3 regions of the Bradyrhizobium daqingense genome follow, and region 1 is predicted to be linked to each of the others. Evidence: riboswitches for the same ligand, from Rfam matches in the RefSeq annotation. Region 1 holds a riboswitch; each other region holds the start of a gene.
What was found. Region 1 has a riboswitch for cobalamin ahead of LPJ38_RS25635 (TonB-dependent receptor). Riboswitches for the same ligand answer to the same signal wherever they lie in the genome.
Positions count from the first base shown of each region.

Region 2: linked by a shared signal. The riboswitch ahead of LPJ38_RS07180 (ribonucleoside-diphosphate reductase subunit alpha) and the one ahead of LPJ38_RS25635 (TonB-dependent receptor) in region 1 are both predicted to bind cobalamin.
Region 3: linked by a shared signal. The riboswitch ahead of LPJ38_RS19185 (energy-coupling factor ABC transporter permease) and the one ahead of LPJ38_RS25635 (TonB-dependent receptor) in region 1 are both predicted to bind cobalamin.

Region 1 covers NZ_CP088014.1:5,410,528-5,418,052, forward strand. The annotation lists gene ilvD (dihydroxy-acid dehydratase) at 1-1,109, opposite strand, end outside; gene LPJ38_RS25630 (hypothetical protein) at 2,644-3,225, opposite strand; gene LPJ38_RS25635 (TonB-dependent receptor) at 3,296-5,524, opposite strand; cobalamin riboswitch at 5,639-5,853, opposite strand; gene LPJ38_RS25640 (hypothetical protein) at 5,918-6,175, opposite strand; gene LPJ38_RS25645 (hypothetical protein) at 6,291-6,506, opposite strand; gene LPJ38_RS25650 (hypothetical protein) at 6,655-6,831, opposite strand; gene LPJ38_RS25655 (adenylate/guanylate cyclase domain-containing protein) at 6,958-7,525, opposite strand, start outside.
Region 2 covers NZ_CP088014.1:1,543,760-1,551,284, forward strand. The annotation lists gene LPJ38_RS07165 (GNAT family N-acetyltransferase) at 1-114, shown strand, start outside; one part of gene LPJ38_RS07170 (IS5 family transposase) at 379-800, opposite strand; one part of gene LPJ38_RS07170 (IS5 family transposase) at 800-1,139, opposite strand; partial or broken gene LPJ38_RS07175 (transposase) at 1,386-1,532, shown strand; cobalamin riboswitch at 1,658-1,828, shown strand; gene LPJ38_RS07180 (ribonucleoside-diphosphate reductase subunit alpha) at 1,933-3,876, shown strand; gene LPJ38_RS07185 (ribonucleotide-diphosphate reductase subunit beta) at 3,867-4,940, shown strand; gene LPJ38_RS07190 (hypothetical protein) at 5,228-5,485, shown strand; gene LPJ38_RS07195 (outer membrane protein) at 6,230-6,823, opposite strand.
Region 3 covers NZ_CP088014.1:4,047,622-4,055,146, forward strand. The annotation lists gene cobJ (precorrin-3B C(17)-methyltransferase) at 1-548, shown strand, start outside; gene LPJ38_RS19155 (cobalt-precorrin-6A reductase) at 524-1,270, opposite strand; gene cbiE (precorrin-6y C5,15-methyltransferase (decarboxylating) subunit CbiE) at 1,269-2,450, shown strand; gene LPJ38_RS19165 (cobalamin biosynthesis protein) at 2,447-2,815, shown strand; gene cobM (precorrin-4 C(11)-methyltransferase) at 2,812-3,594, shown strand; gene LPJ38_RS19175 (cobyrinic acid a,c-diamide synthase CobB) at 3,594-4,904, shown strand; gene cobA (uroporphyrinogen-III C-methyltransferase) at 4,901-5,632, shown strand; cobalamin riboswitch at 5,672-5,891, shown strand; gene LPJ38_RS19185 (energy-coupling factor ABC transporter permease) at 5,929-6,606, shown strand; gene cobF (precorrin-6A synthase (deacetylating)) at 6,652-7,401, shown strand; gene cobT (nicotinate-nucleotide--dimethylbenzimidazole phosphoribosyltransferase) at 7,412-7,525, shown strand, end outside.

The sequences.
Region 1 (7,525 bases):
ACCACGTCTTGGTGCGGATTCCACTTCACGCTTTTGAGGTTTTCGGCGATCGTTCGACCGGTGACCGTAATGCAGTCGCCGTGGAGAAATCCGTTGTCGAGCAGCGTCTTCATCAGAAGCGGTATGCCACCTACTTCAAACATGTCTTTGGCGACATAACGGCCGCCCGGCTTCAAATCCGCGACATATGGTGTCTTTTTGAAGATTTCGGCGACGTCGAACAGGTCGAACTTGATACCCGCCTCATGCGCGATCGCCGGTAGGTGCAGCGCAGCATTGGTCGAGCCGCCGGACGCCGCCACCACGGCAGCCGCATTCTCCAGCGCCTTGCGCGTGACGATGTCGCGCGGCCGGAGGTTCTGAGCGATCAGGTCCATGACCTTCTCGCCCGCGGTCATGCAGAACGCGTCGCGGATTTCGTACGGTGCGGGCGCACCCGCCGAGTACGGCAGCGCAAGGCCGATGGCCTCGGAGACGGTCGCCATCGTGTTGGCGGTGAACTGCGCGCCGCAGGCGCCCGCCGACGGGCAGGCCACGCGCTCGATCTCGTCGAGATCCTCGTCCGACATGGCGCCGACCGAATGCTTGCCGACGGCCTCGAACATGTCCTGGACGGTGACCTGCTGCCCGCGGAAATTGCCCGGCAGGATCGAGCCGCCATAGATGAAGATCGAGGGCACGTTGAGGCGGACCATCGCCATCATCATGCCCGGCAGCGACTTGTCGCAGCCAGCGAGGCCGACCAGCGCGTCATAGGCATGGCCGCGCACGGTCAGCTCGACGGAGTCGGCGATGCATTCGCGCGACGGCAGCGAGGAGCGCATGCCGTCATGGCCCATGGCGATGCCGTCGGTCACGGTGATGGTGCAGAATTCGCGCGGCGTGCCGCCGGCCGACGCCACGCCCTTCTTGACGGCCTGCGCCTGGCGCATCAGGGCGATGTTGCAGGGAGCCGCCTCATTCCAGCAGGAGGCGACGCCGACGAACGGCTGGTGGATCTGCTCGGTGGTCAGACCCATCGCGTAGAAGTAGGACCGATGCGGCGCGCGCGGAGGGCCTTCCGTCACGTGACGGCTCGGTAGCCTCTGCTTGTCAATCTTGGCGCCCATCGCAACCAGTTTCCTCGGCCAACCCTTTCAGACCCGAAAAATCAGAGCCAAGATTTGAATCGACCTTGGGATTTCCGTGCTGTCGAGGACTGCCGCTGCTCCTAAAACATTAGAGCGATTTTATTCACGTTCGGGTGTGGCCAAAAAGCGGCGTTGATACGAACGGCCGGTGATGAAGGTTAAATCCGGGATGGGTGTTGCGTAGACAGCACAATCGTTACCGGGAAGACACGGATGTCGCTACTTTGATACCTCCGTCTAGAGCCGATTCACCACCCTTTGATTCAGCGTGCGGATGCAGAGGCCTAAGCCGAGTCGCGTACACACTCCTGCAGGTCGATGGCCGCTGCTGGATGGAGCAAGGCAAGTGGTCGCGGTTCACGACCATGTCCCGGACAAGCCGCGACGCCATAGCGTGTCGACGACGCGCGCGTGAACGCGCTTTCGCGTTGCGGCGCTGAGCCGGGACCCAGGGTGGCAGGGGCATGCGGAGAGATGGGCCCCGGCTCTGCAGCGCATCGTCGAAGGGACGCTGCGCTGCGTCCGGGGCACGGGAGCGAAATGTGGCGCGACTCTCTCCACATCGTCATTGCGAGGAGCCCTTGCGACGAAGCAATCCAGAGTCTTTCCGTGGAGGGATTCTGGATTGCTTCGTCGCTTCGCTCCTCGCAATGACGGAGTATGTGGCGATAGCTGGCTCTCTCTCTAACCTCCGCTGTCATTCCCCGCCACCGGGTCTCGCCTTCGGCGAGCCCGATGACAGGCTCCAGCGGGGAATCCAGTACGCCGCGGCGTCTCGATCAATCACTGCTATCTCGGAGTACTGGATCGTCCGGTCAAGCCGGACGATGACAGTGAGTGTGTGGCTGCAGACATGCCCTCGCAGCCTCGCGGCGCATTTCGCCCGAGCTTTGCTTGATCGCTCCACCCTCTAAAGCCAAGAGGGTGCAGGGAAGGCCGGGTGCCGGCGGCACCCGCGGTCCGCTGCGCAAAAGCACACGCAGGAAGAACCGCACAGCAGCATACAGGTGAAGCCCAACACACGGCCTTCCCTGCGCGATGGTCGGACGGCTTATGCCGTGCTCTCCCGGGAGCCGAGTTCCTTCTGGCCTCCCTCACCCTTGCGAAATTCACCAGCCCTGCGCCGGTTGACGCAGATGCCGCCTCCGCAAGAGCTTGACCGTAGCAACGACGGCCAGGACCACACGGTTTTGCCGTACGCACGGTTCGTTGACGCCACAGGGTCCGGCGGCGTTGTGCACCTTGCCACCGGAATATGACGCGACGAACCTGACAGCGCCGCTCGTCCACGCGATGCGAAGGGTTCACGGAGAGCAATCCGCCCTGCCCTTGGCTTTCGCACACGACGCTGCTGCGTCCACCGCAAGCCCGGCTCTGCGATCACACGACAACATGACCGCCCCTCAAGGGTGAGCCGGGATGCGCATCACATACGCCAATTCCGAATTTCGGTAAATCGGAATATTTTTCCGAATCCGGATTGACAGAGGTCGACACAGGCGCGGCGGACCGCTCAGGCCGACATCGCTTCCTTGCGCCGGAGCGGATCGACAAGACGTAGGATCTCGCACGCGGCGACGAGGCCGGCGAGCCATGCGGCGCTGGTCAGCCCGATGCGCGTCAAAATGGCTGCCGTGAAGGCGCCCTCGCCGCCCAGCAACGGCGTCGCGGCAAGCAGCACGAGCTCATAGGCCGCATAGGCGGCGACGAACGTCACGGTCAGCACCAGCGGCGTGCGTCCCTGCGGCAGCGTCCGCAGCACGGCGGACGACACTGCTGTGGCCAGCAGCGCAGCCATACCGATGGCAAGACCCCAGGCCGTGGTGCTGCCGTCCACTGGATAATGCAGCGCGCCGAAGCCGATGGTCTGGTTCACGAGCCAGGCGCCGGTGACGACGAGCAGCGCGGGACGCAGCGGCAGCATCGCGGCCGCGAGAACCGCGAAGGCCGCAAAGGGCGTCGCGCAAGCCAGCGCGAAGCTCGCGAGCGCGCACGACGCCGTCAGCAGCGCCAGGCAGAACAGCGGCGCAAGGCGTGGCGGCACAGGATGAAGCCGCAAACGGTCGGCGTGAGACGGCAGGATGCTGCGAGCCATGGTTGATCTCCTTCTTTTCGTATTCTAGTCGGTTTGAGAGCTTGTGACAGCCCCGGGTGCAGAGCCTTGATCAGAACGTAGCGCCGGCCTTGAGCAGATAGGTGCGGCCGGGCAGCGGATAGGCGCTGAAGCGGCCGTCGGTGAACGTGCTTGCGATCGCATAATCGTAGTAGAGCGCGTTCAGCACGTTGTTGACGCTGAGCGACCAGAAATAGCGCTCATATTGACCGCTGAGCTTGAGGTCGATCGTGCCGTTGGCTGGGATCGGCTTCTGGGTTCCTGCCTGGTCGTTGTCCATGCGGCGCTCGCTCCAGAAGCGCGCGGTCGCATCGAGCACCACGTAGTTCTGCCAGATGTGCCAGGTGAGACCCGCGCTCGCGGTGTAGCGCGAGACCAGAGGCACGTCGTTGCCAGCCCAGACGCCCTCGCGGAAAACCGCCCTCGTATAGGCCACTCCGGAGCGCAGCAGCAGGGCGTCGTTGACGCGATAGGAGACACTGGTCTCCGAGCCGTAACGGCGGGTCGGATCGAGATTGGTGTTGTAGAACAGGATCGGATTGAAATGGACCTCGTTGGTGAGATCCATCAGATAGAGGCTGCTCTGCATCTGAAGACCGCCTCCCCTGATGCGCAGCCCGCCCTCGACATCCTGCGAGGTCTGGGTCTTGAGCTGGAACGTCTGCGGGAGCGGATTGAAGAAGGGATCGAATGAGGGTCCCGACGACACGCGCTCGTCGACATCAGGCGTGCGGAACGCCCGCGCGGCGCGGCCGAACAGCGAGACCATGTCGTTGAGGCGATGCTCGGCACCGAAATGCAACGCATATTGGGTCTCGTCGCTCCGCAGCGGTAGCGCGCCGATGTCGGCGTTGAACGGAGCCATCGGATCAAAATTGTCGCGTGCCGCGAGATGGATGCTCTGCACCCGCGCGCCGTAGGAGATGTCGGTCGTCGGCATCACACCCAGCGCGTGCTGGAAATAGCCCGCGACCGTCTGCTGCCTGAGGTCGTAATTGTGCCAGGGAGCAAGACCCTGGCCGGCACCGCGGTTCTGCCGGAAGCTCGCATCGTAATAGTCGACGCCGGTCAGGAGCTGCGACGGCATGCCGAACGCCAAGCTCTTCACGCTGAGCCGCGGCGTGATCGACCAGGTCGTCAGCTCGGCGTCGACATAGGTCGAGGTGAAGAAGGCAGGCACCGGCGTCGGACTGGAGAAGAACGCACTCTGTTGCTTCTTGTTGCGCATGCCGCCATCGACGATGAGATCGACGCCATTCACCAGGGTCTTGGTGAGGCCCGTTGTTGCGCCAAATCCCTGCTGGTTGGCATAGTTGAAGGGGGTGCTGGTCCCCCTTCGGTTGGTCGCGACCTCGTCGAGGCCGATGGAGGGATCGACGGTGCGGCCGCCCGGCAGTCGCAGCTCCTGATTATCGCCGGTAACCGTCAGGAAAGCGGTCAGGCCTGGCGTCGTGTAATTGAGATTGCCGACGCCGTTCTGCTGGGAATAACGATTATTGTCGCGATAGCCATCGGTCTTGACGGTATTGCCGTAAAACGAGGTCGACCACGGACCCGAATTGAGGGACGTCGAGACATTACCGAGCCTGGCGTTGAACGAGCCGAAGCCGGCCTCGATGCGCGCGGCGACCGGCGGTCCGCCGGCACCGTTCCCGGTGACGATGTTGATGACGCCGCCGACCGCATTGTCGCCATAGAGCACCGCGCCGGAATTGCCCCGGGTGATCTCGATGCGCTCGATCGCGTTGAGCGGGATGGTGGATAGGTCCACCTGCGTCATGTCGATGTCGTTCAGCCGCCGCCCATTGATCAGCACCAGCGTGTTGGCGTTGGCGAAGGCGCCGAAGCCGCGCAGGTCGACGCTGGTCTTGGCGCCAATCTGGCTGCCATAAAACGTTGTGAGCTGGGCGCCCGCGACTTGGCCCCCGATGATCTCGGCAAGCGTCAGCGACGGCGAATGAGCGATGTCCGCGGCCGTGATGACGGTCGTGGCGGCGCCGACGATACCTCCATCGTTGGCGGCCGCCTCGCCGCCCGAGCCGGACGAGCCGGTTCCCGTCGACGCGACGTTCGGCGTCGTCCGGCGCCTGCCGGTATCGCCATTGCCGGTCGCTCTGGCGCGCGTTCGGTTCTGATCGGTGGGGCTCGTCACCTCGACCGGCGGCAGTCGCTCGACGGCGGCCTGCTGCGCGCGGGCGATTGAGGGATCGAGCAAAGCAAGGGAAACGGCTGCAACGATGCCGGCGCAGGGGCGCCGGGCCGCAGAGAAAACAAAAGGCACAGTTTAAACCTCGGCATGACGTCAGTGGCACGTCACAGCGAACGAGGCTCTATGGCGGAGCGATCTATTGCTCCGGTGAAGCCAATGTCTGTACTCCCCGACCGACATCTTCGCGTGTGACCACGGCTGACGGCAGGTCTCCTGGCTCGCGGGTCGTTACCTCTGCGTCGCCTTCCCAGGACCGAGTTTCCCAGTGGCACAGGACGAGAGATTCACCGCTTACAGTTGCGGGGGCAGCCGTGGCGTTGAAAAAATCCCGACGTAGGGGACATCTCGCACCACATTCCCTTTTGATCTCCGAAAGGAGAACCGTCAGCGGCCAATCTAGGGGGCGCCCACGCCGGGGTCAATCGACGGTTGCAATGCCCGCGTGCAATGCGATCGGCCGGGTTCCTATGTCCGTCCCCTTGGGCGCTGGGCCTGGGCCCAGGCGATGGCGACGTCACGAGGTGGGACGTCGATGCGCTTGATCGGTGTCAACTCGCCGGAGGCCGAGACGATCGCTGTCTCCTCGCGGCGGCAGCGCGGGCACACGAAACGGACCTCGTGCGGGGATGCCGACCAGCTTGAACGTTTCACGTTGGCGGCCATCGGCCAGGCATCGCATTGCGAGCACGATACCAGGAACCGGCCGGGATCGAGCATACCCATTCCATCGGACTCCGCGTCCTGCCCGCTCCTTCAATGATTAATCCATGTGAATCGTTCCGGTGCCCGAGCACCGGCAGCGCCATGTCTGCTGCGAACCCGTGATCCGCCGGTCCGCTCAGCGAGCCCCCTTGAGGGTACAGGACGTTGAGCAGGTGACCGTGGTGCCACGATCGCACGCTTTGCAGGCGTTGACGCACTGCTTCATGTCGCGCGGATTGTAGCTGTAGTTTCGCAACGGGCAGGATGAGACCGAGGTCGAGCCAGTGATGTCCTGCCCTTGATCGCAGGCCGCCGTCATGAGCGCAAACATGATCACTGCAACGAGGCGCATGGGATTGCCCTGTCAGCACGACAACGACACTCGCGAGGAACGCTGCATCGCAACGAACCCCGGCCTTCCCACTACGGGTATCGCCGGTCAGCGACGCCCGCATGCACCCGAGGATGCGCGCCAAACGTTAAGAAGGGATTGCCACCGGTCAGGCCGCAGCTCTGGCTGCAATCACCTGTCGCATATCCACCGCCAGCTGGCGGTACTGTTCGCCGAGCTTCAGGTAGAATTCGCGCTTGTTGCTGTCGGTGGCGAGCTTGGCAATCAGCTCGCATTCGGCGGTGAGCGTCTCGAACCGTTCCAGCCTGTCATGAAGATCTGTCATCGGCGTGTCCCCATCAAACGCCACAAGGGACACTTAACGTAAGCCCGGGAAATAGGTCACGGCGAACATCGTTATCGACTAGAACCGTTTTTTCCCGACGCAGCGACGCCAGCTCGATAAGGACGGCTATTTCTGGTCCAGCCGCCAGGCGCCGTCCCACCCATTGCCCGGCGAATTAGCCTCGAACTGCGCGATGCGGCCGAGCAGCGTACGCGAAGGGCCGTCACCAGGTACCGCTTCGAGCGCCGCGTTGAAGGCGGCGCGGGCGTCGCCGAAGCGCTGCGCACGATAGGCGGCAAGACCTTCGGCATAGTGCGTGCGCAGGCTCGCTTGCGGACCGGTGAGCGCGCCGGCCCTGCCCATCACCTCGAAGATCGCCTGCGGTGCACTCTGGCCGGCGACCGCGATGCGATCGATCTCACGCAGCTCGAGCTGCGCGCCGATTGCGTCCGCGGTCGCCTGCGCAACCAGGATGCGCGTGCCGTAGGCCTTGTTGGCGGCCTCCAGCCGCGAGGCGAGATTCACGGCGTCGCCCATCACGGTGAAGCTCATCATCAGCTCGGAGCCGATGCTGCCGGTCAGGACCTCGCCGGTGGCGATGCCGATGCGCAGGTCGCACGGCGCCGGCATGGCGCGGATGCCGAGCAGATCCGGCAGCTGCTTCTGGAGCGCAGGCACTTGATCGGCCATCTCG
Region 2 (7,525 bases), 3.9 Mb from region 1:
GGTGAGATACAACACGGTTCTTCGCCGCCGCTCACGCCAATGTTGCGAACGGCTTCATTCCGACCCAGCAAGGCCGCGCCGCCGGATCGGCTCGTCACCCAGACTCAAGCATAGCTCCGCCTCATCCCGTTAGGATTGATTGCCAATAACCTGACATGACCGCGTTCGGTCAGGACGGCTTATGTTCGCGGCCAGACAACTGAGCACGTGAGGCGGCTCGCCGGGCCTGCGAAAAGCATACCAATCGTCTCTTCGGCAAAGTTGGCACGTCTGATGTGAGAGCTGGCGGGGTCAAATCCACTAAGCTGGGATATTGCCACGGGCGGCTGCATCGATTTGCGGTCGGGCTCCAGACAATTTTTGATCTAGGGTCCAGACTCAATTGAGCCAATATGCGACGAGAGCGGCGAGATGAACAGCGGCCAAAAAATTACGGGCGAGCTTGTCATATCGCGTGGCGATGCGCCGGAAGTCCTTGAGCCTGCAAAAGCAGCGTTCGATGACATTTCGTCCTTTGTAGGCGCGTTTGTTGAAGCGATGGATGACGACACGGTTAGATTTATTGGGGATTACGGGCTTGGCGCCACGACGAATGATTTCGCCGCGAAGCTTGTCGCCATCATACCCTTTGTCGGCGAGGAGCACGCTCATGGGTGGCGCGAGCGCCAGGACATCGGGAGCCGCAGCGATATCGGCATCCTGGCCTGGAGTCAGATGCAGGACGACCGGCCGGCAGAGCGGATCGCTCAGCGCATGGATTTTTGTCGTGCGGCCTCCGCGCGAGCGGCCGATTGCTTGATTGTGCTCCCCCCTTTTCCGCCGGAGGCACACCGGTGAGCTTTAATCGAGGTCGAGTCGAGCGACAGTACGACGCCGTCTTCGCCAGGCTTGGCCAGCGCTTCGAAGATTGCGCACCATCGTCCTCGCTTGGCCCAGCGATTGAAGCGATTGTAGATCGTCGTGTAAGGGCCGTATTCACGTGGACAATCACGCCATCGTGCACCCGATTGCAGCATGTGAATGATGCCGCTGACGATGCGTCGGTCGTCGTCCCGATCCGGCCCCGTCAGTCCCCTCGGCAGATGCGGTTCGATACGCGCCCATTGCCTGTCGTTCAGCCAAAACAAACCAGCGCGCATTCTCTCGCCCCCGAATCAACACGTAGGCAAGAGAATCACGTGGCGCTATTTAGGTACAGACCCTAAGGCCACAGAAAGCGATGAATGGCGAGACGCGTATGGCTACCGAAACCCGATCCGGCCCAACTCAATTCGCGGACCGCGAACCGATCGATGCCAACATTCAGGATGTCCAGGGTTGCTGTTCCCCTGTTGGAGAATTTGCGACGCCACTTCCAAAGGTTTGAGCACATCTTGGCCGATCGCAGGCGCTGGGTCGTCGAGCGCACCTTTGCGTGGCTCGGCAGATGTGGGCATCTCTGCAAAGACTTCGAAGGTTCCGCCGCTACCGAGCTCGCCTGGCCGCTCGTCGCCCATCTGAGGCTCCTAACTCGCCGATTGGCCAGGCCTTGAGACATCTATGTTTTTTGAGTGAGGCTCTCAGGACAGGCGCTCGGCGAATTTCGAACCTCGACCTCGGGGCTGCTCCAACTGGTTAACTTGACTGTGCCGTCTTGACGAGTCTGGGCAAAGGCTTCTATATGTGGTGTCGTAGTGGTTTTAAATTCGCATATATGGTGGCACGGTGTTAGGGGGGAACCCATTGTGTCGGCAGCGGCTATTCCGAGGCATTAGCGCGACAGCGCTGGGAAGGCCGACAGCCGCAGCGACCCGCGAGCCAGGAAACCTACCGCGACAGAACCCATGTCCTCGGGCGGGGTGCCCGGTGGGTCGCTTGCAGCCGGGGACATTTGCCCGGTCCCCTCGCAAGTCGTCCGCACGGTCCCAGCCCCCAAATATCACGGGGTTGCCGATGTCGGCGTCTTACGATTTCGATCAGTATGGTCATCTCATTGAGCTGCCGAGTGTGCGGCAGCCCTCAGCGCAGGCAAAGCCTACCACACCTGAACTGTGTCTTGTGCAGCCCCCAGCATTGCCGGCTCCCCTGCCGAGGCCCCCCGCGCGATCGCCAACTCCGTCTGACCTTTCGCTCGATCGGTCGCGCGACGACCTGCTGACCTCGTTTGGTAGGCTGACGCTGACCGACCGCTATCTGCTCGCCGGCGAAGGCCTCCAGGACATGTTCGCCCGAGTGTCTTGCGCCTTCGCGGACAATGTTGCGCATGCCCAACGTCTATATGATGCGATGTCTCGGCTGTGGTTCATGCCGGCCACACCGGTGCTCTCCAACGGCGGCACGACGCGCGGCCTTCCGATCTCGTGCTTCCTTAACTCAGTGTCGGACTCGCTCGAAGGCATCGTCGGCACCTGGAACGAGAACGTCTGGCTTGCTTCCAATGGCGGCGGCATCGGCACCTACTGGGGTAATGTTCGCTCAATCGGCGAGAAGGCGAGGGGCGGCGTCACCTCGGGCATCATCCCGTTCATCCACGTCACGGACGGCCTCACGCTGGCGATCAGCCAGGGCTCGTTGCGGCGCGGCTCGGCGGCGGTCTATCTCGATATCCACCATCCCGAGATCGAGGAGTTCCTCGAGATCCGCAAGGCGTCTGGTGACTTCAACCGCAAGAGCCTCAACCTACATCACGGCATCAACGTCACCGACGAGTTCATGTGTGCCGTGGGCGCCGGCACCGCATTCGCTCTGCGCAGCCCGAAGACTAACGAGGTCGTCCGCGAGATCGACGCCCGCCAGCTGTGGCAACGCATCCTTGAGAACCGGCTGCAGACCGGCGAGCCTTATCTCTTGTTCATCGACACCGTGAACCGTGCGCTCCCCAAGCACCAGCGCGAGCTCGGCCTCGAGGTCTCGACCTCCAACCTGTGCAGCGAGATTACCCTGTCGACCGGCATCGATCATCGCGGCGAGGAGCGCACCGCGGTTTGCTGCCTGTCGTCGCTCAACCTCGAGACCTGGGACCAGTGGAATGAGGAGCCCGGCTTCATAGAGGACGTCATGCGCTTCCTAGACAACGTGCTCACGCACTTCATCACGGTGGCGCCGGACGGAATGAAGCGTGCCCGCTACGCCGCCCTGCGCGAGCGCTCCGTTGGCCTCGGCGTCATGGGCTTCCACTCGTTTCTCCAGGCCAAGGGCATTCCAATGGAGGGTACCTTGGCCAAGTCATTCAATCTGAACATGTTCCGAAAACTCCGTCGCGAAGCCGACGCCGCATCCGTGGCGCTCGCTCGCGAGCGTGGCCCGTGCCCGGATGCCCTGGAACGCGGCGTGATGGCGCGCTTCAGCCACAAGATCGCAATCGCGCCGACCGCCTCGATCAGCATCATCTGCGGGGGCACCAGCGCCTGCACTGAGCCGATCCCGGCCAACATCTACACCCACAAGACGCTATCCGGCGCCATCTCGGTGCGCAATCCGCACCTCGCTAAGGTGCTGGCCGCGAAAGGCGCCGACACCTCGGCGACCTGGGAGTCGATCATCGCGCACGACGGATCGGTCGCCCATCTCGACGTCCTGTCGGAGCACGAGAAAGCGATCTTTCGCACCGCCTTCGAGATCGACCAGCGCTGGATCGTCGAGCTTGCCGCCGACCGCGCCGCGTTGATTTGCCAGAGCCAGTCGATCAACCTCTATCTGCCGGCCGACGTCGATAAGTGGGACCTCCACATGCTGCACTGGACGGCGTGGAAGCGTGGGGTGAAGAGCCTCTACTACTGTCGATCAAAGTCGATCTCGCGCGCGGCGTTCGCCGGCAAGATTGCCGGGGATGCAACGCCGACGCAGCAGCCGGCGCGGCAGCGCACCGACTATGAGGAGTGCCTCGCATGTCAGTGATCGATCTATCGCGCGCCGATCCGCGCACGTTGATCGGCAAGGGACGCGTCGGCCTCCTTGACTCGACCGGCAGCTACGACGTCGATCGCTATGCCTGGGCTTACGAGTTCTGGAAGCGCCAGCAGCAGACCCACTGGATGGGCGAGGAGGTGCCGCTCGGCGCCGACCTCAACGACTGGGCTTCGGGCCGCGTCACCGACAGCGAGCGCGCGCTGCTCACCCAGATCTTCCGTTTCTTCACTCAGTCGGACATCGAGGTCGGCGACAACTATTTCAAGCGGTACATTCCGATCTTCCAGCCACTCACCGTCCAGATGATGATGGCCGCTTTCACTAACATGGAGACGGTTCATATCGACGCCTATGCCCTGCTACTCAAGACGCTCGGTATGCCTAAGACCGAGTTCGAGGCATTCCGCGGCTATGCGCAGATGCGCGCCAAGGCGGACTACATGCACGAGTTCGGCGTCGACAGCGTGGCGGATGTCGCCCGTACCCTGGCGATGTTCGGCGCCTTCACCGAAGGCATGGCCTTGTTCGCCAGCTTCGCCATGCTGCTCAACTTCCCACGCCACAACAAAATGAACGGCATGGGACAGATCGTAAGCTGGTCAGTGCGCGACGAGAGTCTCCACTGCGAGGGCATCATCAAGCTATTTCACGAATGGCACCGCGAAACCGGCGCGGTGACGCGCCCCGTCCGCGACGACATTGTCGACGTAGCCAAGACCATGGTGAAGCTGGAGGAGAACTTCGTCGAGCTCGCCTTCGGCCTTGGCAAGATCGAGGGGATGCTGCCTGAGCATATCCACGCCTACGTCCGCTACGTCGCCGACTGGCGACTGGCCCAACTCCGGATTGCCCCGGTCTTCGGCTTCTTCGAGGCGAAGGAGGGCGGGTTCACCCAGCTCAAGGCGCATCCGCTGCCGTGGCTCGTCGAGATTCTCAATGGCGTCGAGCACGCCAATTTCTTCGAGCAGCGCGCCACGGAGTACTCCAAGGCGGCGAGCCGCGGCAGCTGGGACGGAGAAGACGGGGTGTGGGCGACTTTCGGCCGTATCTAGCCCATTTTATTCATGCTAGCGGCATTGACAGCGGCAGGCGCCGATAGTCGTCGCCGTCACCCGCCAGCATGACAAAGGCATAGAACCGGACCTCCTCATCGTGGCGTCTTGATTGCAGCGCGACAAAGCCGGACACACAGATGGTTTGTTGGGTTAAGCCGGTACATGCGCTCCATTGCTGATGGCGGCTAGGGTTTACAGTATTTCCGCAGGTCGGTGAGGTGGGTCTCGTCAACCACCTTCATGAAGTCAATCAGCGCAACACGGCTACGCCCTTGAGCAGACGAATGTTCTCGATGATCGCCACGGCCGCCCCCCTCTTAGGGCTAGAGGGGATTACTATCACGCAATCGGAAGTTGTAAAGAGGGGCAACCCTGTCAAAGGGGGTCATCTTCATTGCAGCCCGGTCGGATCAGGCAAACCGATTTGTTCTTCATCCCCCTTCGCGTTTGATTTCGTCGCCGACCCACTGGCGGTCTTCCTCGGCCGTGGCTTCGCGGAGGTGATCTACTACGAGCAGACGCTGGCAATGCGGCTCGGATGACAGCCGCGTTTCTGTCCTAACACAAGAGTTCCGCTTCAGCGCTGCCGATCCACCTCTCGAGATTTTGCATCCGCTCTCCGAGGCGCTCCCAATTGATCCGCGCCAGCGGGGGTTCGGCAGGCTGATCGGGCGCAGAGATCGGCAGCGACGATGACGCAAGCCATCACGTCGTCGACGTTATGTCCCACCCTCGCACGAGCGCCGCTTCGACCGCTCGTCGGCCTTTCGTCCGAGGTGGCCAGTGCGGCCTCGACCTGGTCGACCAAGTCGTAGCACGAAGGTGCGCCCGGCTCGCACCTCGGCTCGCATTTCAGTGCGCTGCCTGTGCGATGAGCGTGCTGCGGCCGACCGGAACGATTGTAATCGATGACCTGTGTCTCCCTAAGCGAGGGCCGGGTTAACTACGACGGTCGACAAAACTATTTTTTGCCTCATCATTCTCCGACGGCCGGAAAGCCGACGGTGATGCAGGTGGAGGCACGGGGCCGGGAAATCGGCGCAGCCAGCCACTAAGCGGCTGGCGTTCGACCACGGCAGCACGCTTGAGTTCGCCGCGATCTCGCCGTGGCGCTGCGTCATAACCAGATCAGCCAGATTCCTTTGAACCACGCCTAACCAGCTCGAGCCGATGTACCGACAAGAAGCCGATAGCGCTATTGATGCGAGTCCCTGTTGCCAAGGTTTCTATGCCGCGATGCGGCTCAGGATATTGGTGCGAACCCGCGCCATTTTGGCGAAGATCGATCAATAGGTCGTGGCGATCACGCCACCCCACCGGTAGTTCACACGGACCAAGCCGATATCGACGTCCTGACCGATACGGGCAGTCCCTGCAAAAGTGCCCACCGGAACACCCACGAGTCCGGGTGAAAAAAAGAAATCCACATCCCGACGACCCATGAACAGGTGGTCGTATTCAACGCCGATGGACCAGTTCGGAGCAAAGCCAAATTCAAGGCCCGCCCCTACCGTGCCGCCCCAACGAGTTTCGCTGCCGTTGTCGATAGTGAGCCCGGTCGCAAAATCGGAGACCCGGTATTTGTCACGGACGACTGCAGCCCCACCTCTTACATAGAGCAGCACGTTATTCCAAGCATAGCCGACTTGGCCCGTGAACAGGCCGAATGCATCAAGCGTGGAGTCATCCCGGACGCCTGCGAAAGCAAGGTTCGCGTTGGAGCCCTTGAAATCGGCCCAATTGCCCTGCGTCTCCAGACCGAACACCGAGTTCGCTATTTGCCAGCGGTAGCCGATGTGACCGCCCACCGTGCCTCCCGTCGCATGATGGCGCCCCATGCCAACGGGCGGAGCGACGACCACGCCGCCGGCGTTGACCACGTCCCAGCACTGCCGACGTAGAAGCCGCTCCAATCATAGATCGGAATGACCGCCGGAGGCGCTTTGAAGTAAGGCCGCGCGGCCGGATCAACGGCAGAGGCAGGAGCAGCCAGCGTGTTGAGGGCTACCGTGCCCGCTAGCAATTTTTTTATTCTTCTGAATCCCAGTTTCGAATTCGACGCCCCCGACGGGATATTGACGACGATTGCCACGTTTCCGCCACCTCCATCAACTGCAAGGGTTGGTAGTTGACGGGGTCGCAAGCGCCGCCTGAGCGGCCGGTCGATGGGCAAAGTGCATGTCGGGTCGGTCGCGGATGCTGTCCGCCGACTGTTGATTAAGTGGCTTGACCCGAAAATGTCTAATCGCGGTTACCCGTCCTGCGCGGCTTCGAGCACATCAGCATGACAAGAGTCAGCGCATCGACAGCGAGTCAGTTTCCTGATTGCAGCTGCTCCGCGTGTCCTCGTTCCGCCCGTATCGACCGTTCGTCGGCCATTGGATGCAAGTGTTCCCGCTTACGGCGAAGCTTCGACGGACGAGCCGCATTCAATCCATTTCGTTCCGGGCGGACGATGCATCCGCAGTAAGACGGAGGCGTGTGTAGGGGCCGGCGATAAGGCTCGGCGCCGCATCGAGTTAAGAGTCCAGAATTTCTTGCTGCGGCTGGCCTTCTCGATCACGGCCAGTACCCTCTTCGAT
Region 3 (7,525 bases), 1.4 Mb from region 1:
ATGAAGCCTTGCGGCTCGCGGCCGAAGGCGGGCAGGTCGTGGTCGTCTCCTCGGGCGACCCCGGCGTGTTCGCGATGGCGTCTGCCGTGTTTGAGGCGCTCGAACGGGCGCCGCAATGGCAGGCGCTGTCGATCCGCGTGCTGCCTGGGGTCACCGCGATGCTCGCGGCGGCCGCCCGCGCCGGCGCGCCGCTCGGCCATGATTTCTGCGCGATCAATCTCTCCGACAATCTCAAACCGTGGGCGATGATCGAGAAGCGCTTGCGGCTTGCCGCGGAGGCCGATTTCGCCATCGCGATGTACAATCCGCGCTCGGCGAGCCGGCCGGAAGGATTCGGCCGCGCGCTTGCGGTTTTGAAAGAGGCCGGATGCGGTGAGCGTTTGGTGATTTTCGCTCGGGCGATCAGTGCTGCCGACGAGAAGATCGAGACCGTCACGCTGAACGAAGCGACACCCGACATGGCGGATATGCGCACGTTGGTGATCATCGGAAATTCACAGACGCGCCGCGTCGGCCGCTGGGTCTATGCGCCGAGGCAGGTCCGATGACCAAGCCACTGCATGATCTCGGCCACGCTCTCGACCCGCGACCGCTCGGGCAGTTGCGGCCGCGAGATCATGATCACGGGCAGGCCGAGCATGCGGGCCGCCTCGATCTTGGCGCGCGCGCCGTCACCGCCGGAATTGCGGGCGACGAGCCAGGCGATGCCGCGCGTGCGCATCATCTCCAACTCGCCGTCGAGGGTGAAGGGGCCGCGCGACACGATGACATCGGCCGCGAAGGGCAGTGGCGCTTCGGGCGGGTCGACGAAGCGCAGTGTGTAGATGTGCTGTGGCTTGCTCGCGAACGGCGCGATGTGCTGGCGACCAATGGCGAGGAATACGTTTGCCGACGTCTCGGGCAGTGCGGCGACGGCGGCCTTGACGTCGGCGACTTCGATCCAGTCGTGGCCAGGCGCTTTGGTCCAGAGCGCACGCTCAAGCGCAACCAACGGCGTACCAGTTTCCGCACAGGCCGCGACAGCATTGCGGCTCATCTCAGCCGCGAAGGGATGCGTCGCGTCGATCACATGCGTGATGGCTTCGCGGCGAATATAGTCGGCAAGCCCGCTCGCGCCGCCGAAGCCGCCGATGCGGGTCGGCAGCGGCTGGTCGGCCGGCGCGCGTGTGCGTCCGCCATAGGAATAGACGGCCTCGATGCCCGCGCGCGCGATCTCCGCGGCGAGCAGGCTCGCATCGGCAGTTCCGCCCAGAACGAGGGCGCGAATCATGTCTGATCCCTGGCTGACCATCATCGGTATCGGCGAAGATGGCCTTGCCGGGCTCTCCGAGGCAAGCCGAAAGGCGCTTGCAAGGGCGGAAACGGTGTTCGGCGGCGAGCGTCATCTTGCGCTCGCGGATGTCGGCAGCCGCGGCCGTCCATGGCCGGTGCCTTTCGATGCCGATGTCGTGCTGAGCTGCCGCGGCCGGCCCACGGCTGTGCTCGCCTCCGGCGATCCGTTCTGGCATGGCGCCGGCGCAAGCCTTGCCGAGAAGCTCGGTCGCGACGAGTGGATCGCGCATCCCGCACCGTCGACCTTCTCGCTCGCGGCCGCGCGGCTGGGCTGGCGCCTGGAATCCGTGATTTGTCTCGGCCTGCACGCCGCCCCATTTGAGCGTCTCGTTCCGCATCTCGCGCGTGGCGCGCGGATCATTTGCCTCGTGCGTGATGGCAAGGCCGCCGGCGATCTCGCGAGGTGGCTGACGGAGCGGGGCTGGGGTGCTTCTGCATTCTGGACTCTCGCCGCGCTCGGCGGTCCCCGCGAAAATGTCCGGGAGTATTGCGCGAAGGACTTTGCTGATGATCTCGCTGGAAACCTGCTCGCAATAGCGGTGGAGGCGAGGGGGACGCAGGGCACTCCCCGCAGCTCGGGCCTTTCGGACGATCTCTTCGTCCATGACGGTCAGATCACCAAGCGGCCGGTGCGTGCGCTCGCGCTTTCGGCGCTGGCGCCGCGATCCAGCGAACGGTTGTGGGACATCGGCGCCGGCTCGGGTTCGATCTCGGTCGAGTGGGCGCTGTGCGGCGGGATGGCGATCGCAATCGAGGTGCGCGAACATCGCGCCGCCAACATTCGCAGCAATGCGGCTGCTTTTGGCTTGGCGCATCGCATAGCAATCGTCGCGGGGAGCGCGCCCGAAGCTCTCGCCGCGCTGGATCCGCCGGATGCCGTCTTCATCGGCGGTGGTCTCGATAGCGCGATGTTCGAAGCGATCTGGTCCCGACTGCCTCCGGGCGCTCGGCTGGTTGCACATTCGGTCACGCTGGAGACCGAAGCGCTGCTCGGCGAGCTGCATCAGCGCCACGGCGGCGAGCTGATGCGAGTCGACATTGCACATGCCGCTCCACTCGGGCGCTATCGCTCCTGGGAGGCGGTGCGGCCTGTCGTGCAGTGGAGCGCGATCCGATGAAGGTCGCCGGATTCGGATTCAGGCAGGATGTGACGCTGGCGGCGTTGCGCGATGCACTGCTGGCGGCTGGCGGACCCGAAGGCCTTGCTGCGGTCGCCACCATCAGCGACAAGGCCGACGCGCAGGCGTTGAAGCAGCTCGCGCACGAATGCGGCCTGCCGATCAGGGCCATTCCGGCAGAAACGCTGGCTGGCATCGACACGCCGACGCAGTCCATGCGCATCGCGGAAAAGTTCGGCACCGGATCGGTCGCCGAAGCCGCGGCGCTGGCAGCCGCCGGCCCTCGCGCGCGCCTGATTGCGACGCGAACAATCTCGCAGGATCGCACCGCGACCGCCGCGATCGCCGAAGGAGAGGGCGCATGACGGTGCATTTCATCGGCGCCGGTCCGGGCGCGGCCGATCTCCTGACATTGCGCGGCCGCGATCTGATTGCGGCCTCGCCGGTCTGTCTTTATGCCGGCTCGCTCGTGCCGGAGGGCGTGCTGGCGCATTGCCCGCCAGGTGCGCGCATCGTCAACACCGCGCCGCTGTCGCTCGACGAGATCGTTGCGGAGATCGCCGCGGCGCATGCGGAGGGCAAGGATGTGGCTCGCCTGCATTCCGGCGATCTCTCGGTCTGGTCGGCGATGGGCGAGCAGCTCCGTCGTCTGCGCGCGCTCGGCATTCCCTATACGGTTACGCCGGGCGTGCCGTCCTTCTCCGCCGCTGCCGCGGCGCTGGAAGCCGAACTCACGTTGCCGGGCCTTGCCCAGACTGTCGTGCTGACGCGCACGCCGGGCCGCGCCAGCGCAATGCCGGAAGGCGAGAAGCTCGCCGCCTTCGCTGCCACCGGCGCGGTGCTCGCGGTCCATCTCTCCATCCATCTGCTCGACAAGGTGATCGCCGAGCTGACGCCGCATTACGGCGCGGACTGCCCGGTCGCAATCGTCTGGCGCGCGAGCTGGCCGGATCAGCGGATCGTTCGTGCGACGCTCGGCACGCTCGATGCGGCCGTGGGCACCGAGATGGAGCGCACTGCGTTGATCCTTGTCGGCAAGACGCTGGGCACCGCGGATTTTGACGAGAGCCGCCTCTATGCCGCCGACTACGACCGCCGCTATCGGCCGGTCGGGGCCGAGCCGCGCTTTCCGGAGGTGCCGTGATGGCAACCGGCCTCGTCATCTCCGCCCCCGCATCAGGCGTCGGCAAGACCACGCTGACGCTTGCGCTCGCTCGCGCTTGGCGCAATCGCGGCCTGAACGTGCAGTGCTTCAAGAGCGGCCCCGACTATATCGATCCTGCGTTTCATGCCGCCGCCACGGCACGCGTCTCCGTCAATGTCGACAGCTGGGCGATGGATCGCGGCACCATCGCGCATCTCGTCAGCCGTGGTGCTGACGCCGATGTCGTGCTCGCCGAGGGCTCGATGGGCCTGTTCGACGGTGTCGCCGCACGCGGCGTCTCCGGCACGGGAGCCACCGCAGACATTGCTGAGATGCTGGGCTGGCCCGTTGTATTGGTGATTGATCCTTCCGGTCAGGCGCAGACTGCGGCGGCGATCGCTGCCGGCCTTCGCGACTACCGCAAGGGCGTGCGCCTTGCCGGCGTCGTGCTCAACCGCGTCGCCAGTCCGCGTCACGAGGATCTCGTGCGGCGGGCGCTGAACGATTCAGGCATCGCCGTGTTCGGCGCACTGCCGCGCCATGCCGAGATCAGCCTGCCGAAGCGGCATCTCGGCCTCGTGCAGGCCGAGGAGCAGGCCGAAATCGGCAAGCTGATCGACGAGGCCGCACGCTTCGTCGCCGAGCATGTCGATCTCGATGCGGTGCTGCGAGCCGCAGCGGGTTGGTCACCGCAACCTGCTGCGAACGGCCTGAACGTGACGCCGCCGGGTCAGCGCATTGCGCTCGCCCGCGATGCGGCATTCTCCTTCGTCTATCCGCACATGCTGGAAGCCTGGCGCGCGGCCGGCGCCGAGATCGTGCCGTTCTCGCCGCTAGCCGATGAAGCGCCCGACGCGAGCGCCGACGTCTGCTGGCTGCCCGGCGGCTATCCCGAGCTTCATGCCGGCAGGATCGCAGCCAATGCACGCTTTCGCAGCAGCCTGCGCTCCTTCGCCGAGACGCGGCCGGTGCATGGCGAATGCGGAGGCTATATGGTGCTGGGGGCTGCATTGACCGATGCCGACGGTATCAGCCATGAGATGGCGGGGCTCCTCGGTCTGGAGACCAGCTTTGCCAAGCGCCGCATGCATCTGGGCTATCGTCTTGCCGAACTGGCTGCGCCGATGCCGGGACATCAGGCCGGCGCGCGTTTGCGCGGGCATGAGTTCCACTATTCGACCATCCTGGCACAGCCCGACACGCCACTGGCAGTCGTCCACGATGCAACGGGCGCTGTCATCGCCGAGACCGGCTCGCGGCGAGGCCACGCCACCGGCACGTTCTTCCATCTGATCTCGGAGGACCGGTGAGCGGGTTTGTCTCCTTCGTCTCCGCCGGCCCCGGCGATCCCGAACTGCTCACGGTGAAGGGCGCGGCGCGGCTGCGCGAGGCCGATGTCGTGCTCTATGACGATCTCGCCTCCGGCGCGATCCTCGATCTCGCCCGGCCGGGCGCCAATCTCGTCGCGGTGGGGAAGCGGGCCGGACGGCCCTCGACCAAGCAGCACCACGTCAACCGCCTTTTGGTCGACTATGCCGTAACAGGCGCGCGCGTGGTGCGGCTGAAGTCCGGCGATGCCGGCATTTTCGGCCGGCTCGAGGAGGAGCTGGAGACGTTGCGCGAGGCCGGCATCGGCTACGAGATCATTCCCGGCGTCACATCCGCTTGCGTCGCTGCCGCGCAAGCCGGCATCCCCCTCACCCGGCGCCACACCTCGCGGCGGGTCCAGTTCTTGACTGGAGCGGACGTCACCGGCGAGCTGCCGCCGAACCTGAATTGGGCGGCATTGGCGGATCCGGAGGCGACCACCGTGGTCTATATGGGCCGGCGCACCTTTCCGGCGCTTGCCGCAAGATTGATCGAACACGGCCTCGCTGCGGATACGCCGGCGCTGTTCGCGGAATCGCTTGGCCGTTCCGACGAGCGGCTGGTGCGCACCACCATTGCCGAGCTGGCCGAGCAGCTTGCGCGCGGCGGCGCCGCTTCCACGGCTGCCGTCATCCTGTTCGGGGCGCTCGCGGGGGATGATCGGTCATGATGGCAACCCTTCAGGCCTTGACGCAGGCTCTGCGAAAGGGGCACAGAGGAGGGGCATGGTGCTCGACGCGGCGCAAAGCGCCGGAGCATAATCGGGAATGGGGATGGGCGGACCCAGTTGCGGCGTCCAAAACCCCAGCCGCCCCCGCGACTGTAAGCGGTGAGGGGCTCCGATCAGCCCCTGGGCCGCAAGGCACGGGAAGGCCGGAGAACCCCAGTGAACCGCGAGCCGGGAGACCGGCCGTGCATGTTTTGAGGCCAAGGCCGTCGGGTGTGACGGCAGGAAGGATCTGAGCCATGCATATCGAACCAGGATTGGTGACGGGCGCCAAGCTCGTGCTGAGTTACGCAACCGGCATCGCCGCAGGCGGCGTCGCCTTGAAGCTTGCGGTCGAAACCGTGCGCGAGCAGGGCATTGGCTCGTTCGCCGCGCGCACGCTGGCCACCACGGCCCTCGTGTTCGTCTTCTTCGAGATCCTGCCGCACTTCCCGGTCGGGGTATCGGAAGTGCACTTCATCCTCGGCTCGACCTTGTTTCTTCTGTTCGGCGCGGCGCCTGCCGCCTTCGGTCTCGCCTTCGGACTGCTGCTTCAGGGCCTGCTGTTCGAGCCGGTGGACCTGCCGCAATACGGCATGAACGTCACCACGCTGCTGGTGCCGCTGTTCGCGATCCAGGCCATCGCCTCGCGCATCATTCCGCGCAACACCGCCTATGTCGATTTGAAATACGGTCAGGCGCTGGCGCTTTCGACCACCTATCAAGCGGGTGTTGTCGCCTGGGTGGCGTTCTGGGCGCTCTACGGCTCAGGCTTCGCCATGACCAACCTCGCCAGCATCGCGACCTTCGCGGCCTCCTATGCGCTGGTCATCGTGATCGAGCCGCTGGCCGATCTTGCTGTGCTGGCCCTGGCGAAGTCCGTGCGTGGCGTCACTGCGCCCGGCCTCGTCACGCCGCGCCTGCACAACGCGGCGTAAGAGATCAGCGGAGGGTGGCCGGTGCGGCCGCCCTTTGCGCTCGTCATGCTCGCGCTCTCCCTGATAGGCATCGGTTGCGGCGATCCCGCGCAGCTCACGCGCGCCGCAATCGCTGCCATCAACGCGGCCGATCTCGTCCTGATCCCGCGCAAGGGGACGGCGAAATCCGATCTTGCGGATCTGCGGCGGACGATCTGCGCGGACGTGCTCACCAGCGCGCGCACGCGGATTGCCGAGTTCGATCTTCCCGTGCGCGACGCAAGCGAGGTGGATTATCGCAAAGGCGTGGACGATTGGCACGATGCGGTCGCCGCGACCTGGTCGCAGACGATCGCGGATCATCTCGAAGGCGATGGCAAGGTCGCGTTGCTGATCTGGGGCGATCCTTCTCTCTATGATTCCTCGCTGCGGATTGCGCGCCGGCTCGACCCATTGCCCGATATCGAGGTCGTGCCCGGCATCACCTCGATCCAGGCATTGTGCGCGGCGCATGCGCTGCCGCTCAACGACATCGGCGAGCCGTTCCTGGTGACGACCGGGCGCCGCCTACGCGAAGGCGGTTGGCCGCAAGGCGTCGATACCGTGGTGGTGATGCTCGATGGCGGCACGGCGTTTCAGTCGCTCGATCCGGCCGGTCTTCACATCTGGTGGGGCGCCTATCTCGGCATGCAGGATCAGATCATCTTGTCCGGCGCGCTGGCCGACGCCGGTCCGCGTATCGTCGCGATGCGGCAGGAAGCGCGCGAGCGGCATGGCTGGATCATGGACAGCTACGTTCTCAAGCGCCTGACGTAAGCGAGGCAGCATGCTCCCCGAATGGGTCTACCGGCAGTGCCCCGAAATCTCCGCGGCTCCTCGCGAGGCGGCAGTCGTGCGGCAGGCGCAACTGACGAAGCCGACCGGCGCGCTCGGACGGCTG